One region of the Candidatus Thiodiazotropha sp. CDECU1 genome, then DNA from elsewhere that is predicted to be linked to it. Evidence: predicted binding sites of a transcription regulator. Region 1 holds the regulator's gene; the other holds the start of a gene.

What was found. Region 1 encodes sigma-54, which starts transcription at its own class of promoters, with help from an activator protein. Its sites were predicted from a motif close to TGGCANGNTNCNTGCTT; they were not measured.
Region 2: the regulator sigma-54 is predicted to act here: its motif matches at 2,972-2,988, upstream of R2K28_RS11190 (motility protein A).

Annotation. Positions count from the first base shown of each region.
Region 1 is NZ_OY734020.1:4,118,972-4,124,361, forward strand. Features, by position in the region: gene rapZ (RNase adapter RapZ) at 1-55, opposite strand, end outside; gene hprK (HPr(Ser) kinase/phosphatase) at 66-1,004, opposite strand; gene ptsN (PTS IIA-like nitrogen regulatory protein PtsN) at 1,004-1,471, opposite strand; gene hpf (ribosome hibernation-promoting factor, HPF/YfiA family) at 1,501-1,821, opposite strand; gene R2K28_RS18845 (RNA polymerase factor sigma-54) at 1,993-3,480, opposite strand; gene lptB (LPS export ABC transporter ATP-binding protein) at 3,674-4,399, opposite strand; gene lptA (lipopolysaccharide transport periplasmic protein LptA) at 4,396-4,911, opposite strand; gene lptC (LPS export ABC transporter periplasmic protein LptC) at 4,898-5,390, opposite strand, start outside.
Region 2 is NZ_OY734020.1:2,454,982-2,460,371, forward strand. Features, by position in the region: gene R2K28_RS11180 (cytochrome-c peroxidase) at 1-1,137, opposite strand, end outside; gene R2K28_RS11185 (OmpA/MotB family protein) at 1,347-2,102, opposite strand; gene R2K28_RS11190 (motility protein A) at 2,117-2,935, opposite strand; gene R2K28_RS11195 (DUF3617 domain-containing protein) at 3,094-3,510, shown strand; gene R2K28_RS11200 (c-type cytochrome) at 3,641-4,486, shown strand; gene R2K28_RS11205 (SulP family inorganic anion transporter) at 4,558-5,390, shown strand, end outside.

The DNA of each region.
Region 1 (5,390 bases):
TCTTGCCCGATCCCGACATTCCGCTGACGATTTGCAATTTGAACCAATCAGACATGTCGGCTGCTTTATTCATCCTGATCGATATAGATCTGTTGTCGTTCAATGAAATCCTGAGTGGCATTATAGCCATCGAGCATCAGCATATGCTGGCGCACAGCGGTTTCAACCAGGATAGCCAGGTTACGACCGGCGGCAACCGGCAGGCTTGTCATCGGGATTTCAACCCCGAGCAAGGTTCTTGTTGAATGACAGCCTTCGAGACGATCCATATCATGTAGTTTCTTGTCATCGAAATGCAGCAGATCAATGATCAAGTGCAACTCTTTATTGGGTTTGATGGCGCTGTTACCGAACATGGCGCGGATATTGATCATGCCCAGTCCACGCACTTCCAGAAAATCCTGTAAAACCTTCGGACAACGACCGATGAGTGTTTTACTGGCTGATTTATAGAGCTCCGTTGCGTCATCCGCAATTAGACAATGTCCGCGGGAAATGAGCGCCAGTGCGAGTTCGCTTTTACCGATCGCCGGATCACCGCTGAACAGCACTCCCCTGCCCAGGACCTCCATATAGACCCCATGTACCAGCAGCTTTTCACCCACCGGCTGGCTGAAGCGTTCCACCAGGCGTTTTATCACCTGATTATCGGATTGCGGGGTATAGAAAAGTGCGACATTCCTATCCATGGCCTGTCCCTCACACTCTTGAAGTGGTTTTAAACCATCGGTAAATATAAGCGCGGCCGGTGAGGCCTTGAATAGAACCTGTAGGTATTCATGATAGGCATCCTTTTCCTCACTCAGCAGATGTTTCCTTTCCGGTGGCCCGATGACCTGGATCTGATTGGGCCTGATCAAGTTGAGGGGGCCAGCGGGCTGCCTTCCATGCTGCAGCTCGATATCCACCACAATCTCCGCGTCTCCCCCCTCACCATTCCAGGTCAGCGAAAGTTCGCTGGCCAACTCATCATAGAGATCCCGAATGGTATAGATTGGCTTCATTAAGCAGAGATTATAGCTTCCCGTTGCTGGATCAGTTCATAAAGATCATGTGCGCTTGCCGCCTGCCTCAGGGCAGTGCAGAACTCCTCATCATCGAACATCTGCGCCAACTTGGCCAAAAGCTGCAGATGTTCGTCGGTTGCCTCCTCCGGAACCAACATTGCAAAGGCAAGATCAACCGGCTGATTATCGATTGCGTCGAAATCGATTCCCTCGGGGAGCTGGATAAACGCTGCAAGCGCTCCAGTGATTTGCGGCATGCGGGCGTGGGGCAGGGCGATACCCTTGCCCAGACCGGTGCTACCCAGCCTTTCACGCTCGAGGAGCGCATCAAATACCAGATCTTGATTGAGATCGGGAACAGCCTCGGCCAAGCGCTGACCGAGCTGTTCCAATACGCGCTTCTTGCTGGCAGCCTCCACTTTGCAACCGATCCGTTCTTCCACAAGATAGCCGTTTGGAAACATGGAGACCTCGCCAGTTCAATCAGCCCGTATTACTCAGACGCATACTTAACGCCGCTACCGGCGCGATGACTTTTCATTTTCTCCTTGTGTTTCAACACCTGCCTATCGAGTCTATCCGTGAGCAGATCGATGGCTGCATACATATCTTCCTGTACAGAGTCCGCATAAACACTCGCACCGTTCACTTGCATTGTAGCTTCTGCCTTCTGCCTCATTTTCTCCACGCTCAAGATAACGTGGACATTGATCACATTATCAAAATGGCGCTCAAGACGTTCAAACTTATTGTCTACATAGCTTTTCAAGGCATCGGTTACATCCACATGATGACCGGTCACGCTAATTTGCATAATTTTCTCCTATCTTAGATGAGGTTACCCATCACCCTGCCTGATGTCACTAATTGAGGACCAATCGTACTTTCAGTATATGCTGTGCAGCAATCCGCATAAGCCTCGTGCCTGGCTGCATCCGCAAAGGGATCGCTGTTAACAACCTGCGATTCGTCGCTCAAATAACTCCTATATCAGACGCTTACGTTCGTTCGATGGAGGAATACCCATCGACTCTCGGTACTTTGCCACTGTCCGACGGGCGACTTCGATACCCTGATCAGACAAAAGAGCGGCAATCTTGTTGTCACTGAGAGGCTTGTTGGGAATCTCAGCGGCTATCATTTTCTTTATCAGCGCGCGAATCGCTGTAGACGAGCACTCACCTCCCGCACTGGTGCTGACATGGCTGGAAAAGAAATACTTGAACTCCAGTGTCCCCCTGGGTGTATGCATGTATTTCTGGGTTGTCACACGGGATATGGTCGATTCGTGCATTTCCAACGCCTCAGCGATATCCCTCAAAACCAGAGGCTTCATCGCCTCTTCTCCATGTTCGAAAAACCCCCTTTGATACTCTACGATTTTACTCGCTACGCGTAAAATAGTCTCGTTTCTACTCATCAAACTCTTAATGAACCAACGAGCTTCCTGTAAATGGTTCTTCAGAAAGGTGTTGTCTTCGCTCTGATCCGCGCGCCTGATCAAATTGGCATAACCTGTGTTCACCCGCAATTTTGGCGTCACCTCGCCATTCAGCTCGACTATCCAGCGACCGTTTTGCTTGCTCACGAACACATCGGGTATGACATAATCCGGCTCGCTGCTGGCAATCAGTGAACCCGGGTGGGGATTAAGTGTACGAATCAGCTGCATCACCGCCACAAGCTCATCCTGATTGATCTTCATCCTGCGTATGATCTGATTTTGATCCTGCGCGGTCAAAAGATTGAAATAGTCCCTGCAAAGCTTGATTGCCAACTGCCGATAGGCGGTCGATTCGGGTAGTTGATTCAACTGGATGAGGAGACAGTCCTGAGGGCCCTGGGCCCCCACGCCAGGCGGGTCGAACGCCTGGATCCGGTGCAACACCGCATTGATATCCTCAATGGTGGCCTCTTCATCGTTGAGCGACTCCAGCACCTCCTCCGGATCACCGGTGTAATAGCCATCCTCATTGATGCCGTCGATGATGTTTGTGGCGATTGCGATATCCTGGGGTGAGAAAGGCGTCAGGTTCATCTGCCATACCAGATGGTCATGCAGGGTTGTGGCACTACTATTGTGCATCAAATAGTCGTGATCGTTCGTCTCGCCACCACCGCTTGAAGTGGGCTGATAACTGTCGTAGACATCGCTCCATTCGCTATCGACCGGCAGTTCCTCCGTCGCTTGGGGCGCATCAGTCTTAATTTCACGTTCGTTGTTGATGTCGTTGCTGTTCGCATCAACCGCCGCAGATTGCTCCGACACCCCGCTGTCAGCGGCCTCCCCCTCCTTGGTGGTGTTCTGTTGACCAAACTCCTCTTCCACTTCGAGCATGGGGTTGGTCTCCATCACCTCCTGAACCTCCTGACTCAGGTCGAGCGCGGAGAGTTGCAGCAGGCGTATTGCCTGCTGCAATTGAGGTGTCATGGTTAGATGTTGACCGAGCCGGAGCTGTAGGGCCTGCTTCATCGCAGATGTTATCTTTGGACCTGGTATGTTATTTGTATGTCTTTAATTTCATTCTAGCTAAAAAACGCCGCAGAGGAAAAATATATTTCTTGGCTGAATCCCACTGCATTACCTTGCCCAATGCCCGAACCATTCAAGGATTAATCCTGTAATTCATTTAAAATCAACAGGATAACCAAGCCCCCTCAGTCTGCTACATGGAAAAATCCTCACCGAGATAGACACTTCGAACCTCCTCGTTCTGAAGTATCTCTCCCGTGGAGCCCTCAGCCAACACGCGACCGCTGTTGATGATATAGGCCCGATCACAGATATCCAGGGTCTCTCTGACATTATGATCCGTAATCAGGACGCCTATTTGCAGGGCCTTCAGGTGCTGAATGATCTTCTTGATATCGATGACCGCAATGGGATCGACACCGGCAAAGGGTTCATCCAATAATATAAAGCGCGGCCGAATGGAGAGGGCCCTGGCAATCTCCAGACGCCTGCGCTCACCCCCGGAGAGGCTCATTGCCAGGCTTTCCCTCAAGTGCCCGATACCTAACTCCAGTAACAGCTCGTCACACAGCTCACGGCGTCTGGCGGCATCCAGCTGCTCCTGGGTCTCCAGGATCGCAAGAATATTCTGCTCCACACTCAGGCGGCGAAAAACCGATGGCTCCTGAGCCAGATAGCCGATACCGCTGCGTGCCCGTTTATGCATCACCTGATCGGTCAATACCTCTCCATCCAGGAGTATCTCCCCACTATCCGCCTGGATCAGGCCAACGATCATATAGAAACTGGTGGTCTTTCCCGCGCCATTCGGCCCCAACAACCCAACCACCTCACCACTGTTCACGCTGAGTGAGACACCATCCACCACATTACGCTTTCCATACTGCTTCTGCAGCGCCTTGGCCTGTAGCTGGCTCATGGTTTTGACTGCTGTTCAGGTTCAATGACGACCTGTACTCGCTGCTTGCCTTGTGCGCTGGTACCCGCCCTTACCAGTGCCTTGCCGCGATTGTAGATTATCCGGTCGCTTCGAAAATGGTTGTTTCCCTGCTCAAGCAGCGCATCATCGATCAACAGTAACTCATCGTGCTCCAGGCTGATCTCCACCCGTCGGGCTTCGCCGCGCGCCTCTTCTCCCCCCTGCTCTATCAATTGGCGAAAGCGAACAGGATTCCCTTCACCGATAACCTTCTCGGTTTTACCCTGGCGGCGATGCACCCAGAGTCGCTCGGCCCAAATTTTCAGACTGCCCTGGGTAACTTCGACACTACCCTCATAGAGCACCACCCCAGACGCTTCATCGATGGAAAGGCTGTCCGCCTCCAGTTGCATGGGTTGATCCTTGTCACTCTCCAGCGCAAGCCCCGGTTGCGCTATGCATAGCAGCAAAATCAGATAGACCATGCCGGCTTTTGCTCTATTGAATCTCATAATAGCCTCGCACCTCATGTAGCAGCTTGAGTCGCATCGGTCCTTTCAACCAGGCCTGCATACCCGTTGCCGTCATCCATTGATTCTCGCTTTCAATACGTACCGGCGCTTCGGTGGTGGCAAAGGATTCATCAATGTGCAGGGTCAAATCCTGGGTGATGATATGGAGTGGTGCCAAATCCGCACTGCTTGGTCTGTCGATTACCACCCGACCGGGTAGATGCAGGGTCGATTCACTGCGTTTGATCAGGCCATCCTGAGCCTGCATCTGCAAGGGTGGAGCCTGTTGATCGAAATGCCAGAGAGTCGGTTGTTTCAGTTTGGTAATCCCGGTTTGTTCAAAATGTTCCATCCCTCGTGACTGCAAACGCTGTTTCAGCACACCCTGGTCATCATAGGTCTGTACCACCAGTCCGTCGGCATACGAATCGGGATAGATTTTAACCCTGGGCTGTCTGACCTCTTCCGGCTGTGTCAAT
Region 2 (5,390 bases), 1.7 Mb from region 1:
TAAGGTCAGCATGAAATTGACAAGATCGGCTCGATCCTGATCTGACAAACCTAAACCAATAAATGTGCCCGCGTTCATTTCAGCCGCGATATTGTCGTCATTCACTTCGGGAGTGATGAACAGGTTCGCAACCTGAATATCATAGTGCAACACCGTCTCTTCCAGGGTTGCATAGACCCCATTGTGCATATAGGGCGCAGTCAGCTCCACGTTACGCAGGGTTGGCACCTTAAACTTACCCCGTTCGCTTGTTCTATCTGACTCGGCTATCGCACTGCTGGCGCCAAGACCATCATCGACAAACGAATTGTCTGCCAGATAAGCAGGATTATTCACGTTTACCGGTGTACCTATATTGTAATAACGAAAGTTGCTGAAAAGAGAGGTTTCTGGTGTATCCCCCACCGTGTGGCAGTTTGCACATTTAGTCACCTCCGCATCCATGAACAGATCAAAACCTCGCTGTTCCGAGGCGTTCAATGTGTAGTTGCCCAGCAGATAGGCATCAAACTTCGAACTAAAACTGTTGACCTCAGAGGTTGCTTCAAATACTGCAATTGCGGTTGCGATATTGTGATAGGCGGTGGTTGTGTCACTAAAAGCATCTGCACCGAATATGGCAATGAAATCCGCTGCGTACTCAGCATTCTGCACCTTTGCGACAACCTCGGCTTCGGAAGCGTTATTCATTTCAACCGGATTGATAAAGGGGCCCTTGGCCTGCTCAATCAGATCAACGGCACGTCCATCCAGAAACTGTCCACCCTGGTACTTTGAGTCTGTCTCCGGTGTCTGATCCTGATCCGCGACCTCACCGAAGGCAGGTGCAAACGCGGCATAGGCAGCAGTTGGCGCATTTCGATCACCGAAGGCACCACCAACCGATCCCTCTGAAACCGGAGCAGTTACACTGACACGAGGATCGGCGAAACCATTTGAGGGATCGTGACAAGAGCTGCACGCCTGGTTGCTGCCACTGGAGAGATTGGTATCGAAAAACAGTTTCTTTCCCAACTCAGCCATAGATGCAGTAGATGTATTGGTATTATCACTGTCATCGCTGCTGCCACCACCTCCTCCACACGAAACAGTCAAGCACCCTATCAATGCAGCAACACCAACCTTATGTAATCCCATGACTCAGCCACTCCATAGATCGCGTATAAATCGAATACCCAATAAGAATTGAGCATAGATGGATAGAGGAGACTTGATTTTGATCAAGAATTGGTAAATGTGGCGTAGATGGGCGATCAAAATGGGGAGTCTGTCACATCGGGCGACAGATTTTAGGAAATTAAGGATTGCTCATCCATTCATGAATTGGATGCTGTGAAAAGAGCGCGCTACTGCAAAAACTCCACCCGAAGATTGACACGGCGGTTTTCAGCACGCCCGGTCGGGTCCGAGTTATCAGCCACCGGATGAGCATCCGCGTAGCTTACGGAACGCAGATGTTTTGCTGCAAAACCCTGACTCAGGAGAAAACGCGTCACTGCATTGGCGCGAGCAGCGGCCAGTTCCCAATTCGATTCAAACCTGCCACCCAGTATGGGGCGGTCATCGGTATGACCTTCTACGGCGATGTCCGCCTCACCAATCTCCTGCAAAGTCATTGCGAGCTTCTGCAGTATGGGAAAAGCCTCGTCAAGCAGCTCCGCCTTACCTGAATCGAAAAGAATGACATCGGCGATTTCCAATGAGATGCCTTTATCCTTTTGCACCACTGTCACCTCGTCCTGAAAGCGATCCTCTATCGCTGCTACCAGGCGGGCTTCGGCATCACTAATCTGATTCGGCTCCTCATCCACTTGAACCGGTGCTTGTGGCTGTTGCACTTCAAGCGTCGGCTCGTCACTGGGAACAGCCTCATAGGTGGCCGCCATCCTGCTATCCTCATCCGTTGTCTGCAGATGCTGCACTGCCATCTGCCCCAGCAGCACAACCAGCATGGCCAGTATCACGCTCAACACATCCACATAGGTCAACAGCCAACCACCATCATTCTCTTCAACTTCCCAGGCATACCAGGCACTGCTATCGAGCTCCCCTCCCGTAGCTGGTTTTTGGTGCATCTCTCTCTTCCCGCTCGTGGTTGTCATGGGCTGTCACCTATTCAGGCGGCATTCTGGTCAGGGCTGGTAATAAGTTGTAATTCATGGGCTGCCTGGCGCATGTCCTGTCTGGCGTTGACCTCATTCATCATCTCCCTGATCAACTCCGCATGTTGCCTGTCGCATAACATCATGACTGCCTGCAGATGTGCGACCCGGCGTGTGATCAGTTGTCTGCCGCGCTGCTCCAACTTACTGGCAAGGGGTTTGAACACCAGGTTGGCCAATACCAGGCCATACACAGTGGTCAGCATGGCAAAACCCATGGCGGCGCCGATTGAAGCCAGGTTTCCGGAACCCAGGCCAAACAACATCTGCACCAGGCCGAGTAGTGTCCCAAGCATGCCGAACGCAGGGGCATAACCACTCATGGCACGCAGCATCTCGGCGGGTCGGCGTAAATGATCCCTGTCCTCTGCAATCTGGCGCTGCAGGGTAAGTGTCACCTGGTCACGGGGAAAACCGTCCAACACCAGTTGGGTGCCTCTGCGCAGCAGCGGTTCTGAAATCTGCTGTATTACCGCTTCTGCCGGCCGAATCTCGCCGCGGCGGAAGTAATTTGCCGCCTGTAGAAAGCGTGAAAAGCCCTCCTCATCGTCATCCATGTTGGCGGGCGGGTGACGAAAATCGGCGACCAACTGCCAAAGCATCAACACGGAGTTGAGGGAATGACTCATGATCGCTGTCAGCAGGGTACCGCCTACCACCAGTAAAAGACCTGAAATGATCGCGATCAGCCCGGAACCCGGGGCTAACAGCTGTATACTCACAGATACCAGTACGGAGAGTGATAGCAATCCAATCCAAAGCTGTGTGACCAATGCTGTTCTCCTATTGAATATGCCTTTACCTATCAACAGCAAATAGCAGGCCAAGTATGGCTGTGAAGCTTTGTTACCCTGTGCGTCAGATCGCGTCATCGCCTCCCCAAAACAGGTAGATTGATTGCCGCTGACTAATCTTCATGGACCGGTGCCTGATGAAAAACAGAACAATCCCTGCCTCGCTGTCGCTTTTCGCGCTACTCTCGTACGATGTCTATGCCTCGGAGATCAATATGAATCCGGGATTGTGGCACTGGACCGCAGTGCTGAATACGCCTGGCATGCCGATGCAGCTATTACCACCCACCTCCTATACCACTTGCATCACCAGGGCTGACTTTGTACCCAAAGACAGTCAATTGGGACAGGCCTGCGAAACCATCGATCTCATTACGGAAGGGGATAAGGTTTCCTGGAACATAAGCTGCACACGCTCGGTTGGCGTAACCACAAGCCAGGGAAGCATCACCTACTACGGCGATACTGCAGAGGGGGTCATTAACATCGATCTAGGGGGTGTTCTGATGAACTCGAAGACGACAGGTAAACGTTTAGGGCCTTGTAAACAGTAACATTAGGGTGAAAAAACCATACTATGTGTGGTAAATTCCTCCCACTCAAGGGCGGGCTGCCACTAGCAGGATTCAATGACACCGGTCTTAACCATACCATGCCAATGCAATTTAGAGTGCTCAGAGCACATTGAACAGCACAGACTCTATTTCACCTAAACAGGATCATCAGGCAGCTGGATATCGCCGATTTCTCTACCCCTTCATTCTCTTGTTGGGGTTGCTGCCCATGGAGCGCGTGGCTGCTGACACCCCCATCGCTATAGATGAGTTACTCAAGCGGAGTTATCTGGACGATTACCACAGCAATGTGGTGTTCGGCTACCGCATCGTCACTGAAACCGAACGCTTTGGTGCCCGCTATTCAGGCAATCGGCTGCGCTGCAGCAACTGCCACCTCAATGCAGGACGCAAACCCGATGCCATTCCGCTCAATGTGGCGGGTATGTACCCGAAGTGGCGCAGTAAGAACGGCCGTCGCAATGGCATTGGATTGCGCATCCGGGAGTGCTTCGTGTACAGCCTCGACGGCATCATGCCGCCCGAGGACTCACCGGAGGTATTGGCTGTGGCGGCCTATATCTCCTATATCTCTCATGGCGAAGTGATTGGCGAGGCACCAGCCGGTAGAGGAGTGCCGACCTTGCCCGACACGGGCTATGACCCAAATCCTGCCAGCGGCAAGGCGATCTATGAAACGAAATGCGCCCAATGCCATGCAAACGACGGTCACGGCATACCGGGTATTCCCCCGCTTTGGGGTATGGACGCCTACAACAAAGGCGCCGGCATAGCGAATATCAAAAAGGCCGCGGGCTTCATTTGGGCGAACATGCCCCTTGGCCAGGAACGCACCCTCACCCATCAGGCTGCACTGGATGTGGCGGCATATATCAATATGCAGATCAGGCCGGGAGACCCCCGGCGCAGCAAACTGCTGAAACTCTTCGAATCTATCTCCGGATTAGTGGATTAGATCAAGCGACTTGAAAAGAGACAGGGTTAGACCATGGAAACAAGGTAGATCGATTCCAATGATAGAGTGATATGAAATATATACGACTGTTGTCGGAGATTATTCCATGGAGGCCAGACCGAGCAGGAAAGCTGAATCTACCTACAGAGGCATTTGCCGCTGTTGTCGCTGCCATATTGGTTATACCTCAGGGCATCACCTTCGCCTATCTGGCCGGACTACCGCCTGAGTACGGCATCTATACATCGATTTTCGTTACCCTCTTTGCCAGCCTCTTTGGTTCAAGTTCAATGTTGGGCGGACCAAACACGGCAGTCGCCATATTGATCGGTATCGCGGTAGTCCCTTTCGCAGGCCGGGGCAGCCCACTCTATATCGACTATGTGATCCTGCTCAGCCTTATGGTTGGACTGATTCAAATGTTCATCTGGATGCTCAGGGGTGGAAAATATTTTCAATATCTAAGCCCGGCTGCGATAACCGGGATCACCGTTGGTGTGGGAATCATTCTTATCCTCTCATCCCTTGACGGTATATTGGGACTCACCCCTTCGGGTACCCTATTCTTCTTCGAAAAACTCTTTGTCCTGGCTGATGATTGGCGGACATTGATAAATCCCTACAGCTTTTGCATCGGTATAACAACCGTCATCGCGGGCATCATCGCCAAAATCAGGTTTCCCCGTTTTGCAATTTTGATCGCCATGGCTGTCGGCTATGTCACGGGCATGGTCGTGATGGGCCTCTTTACTCAGGTCGATACGGAAATAGAGTTGCTTGGACATATTCCTTTTCAAGCCCTGCCCCTCTCCAGCCCGAAAATCGATCTCGAGTATCTGCTGGTGGGTTTCGCCATGCTGCCCAATGCCATAACCATTGCACTTATTGGCATGGCCCAATCCAT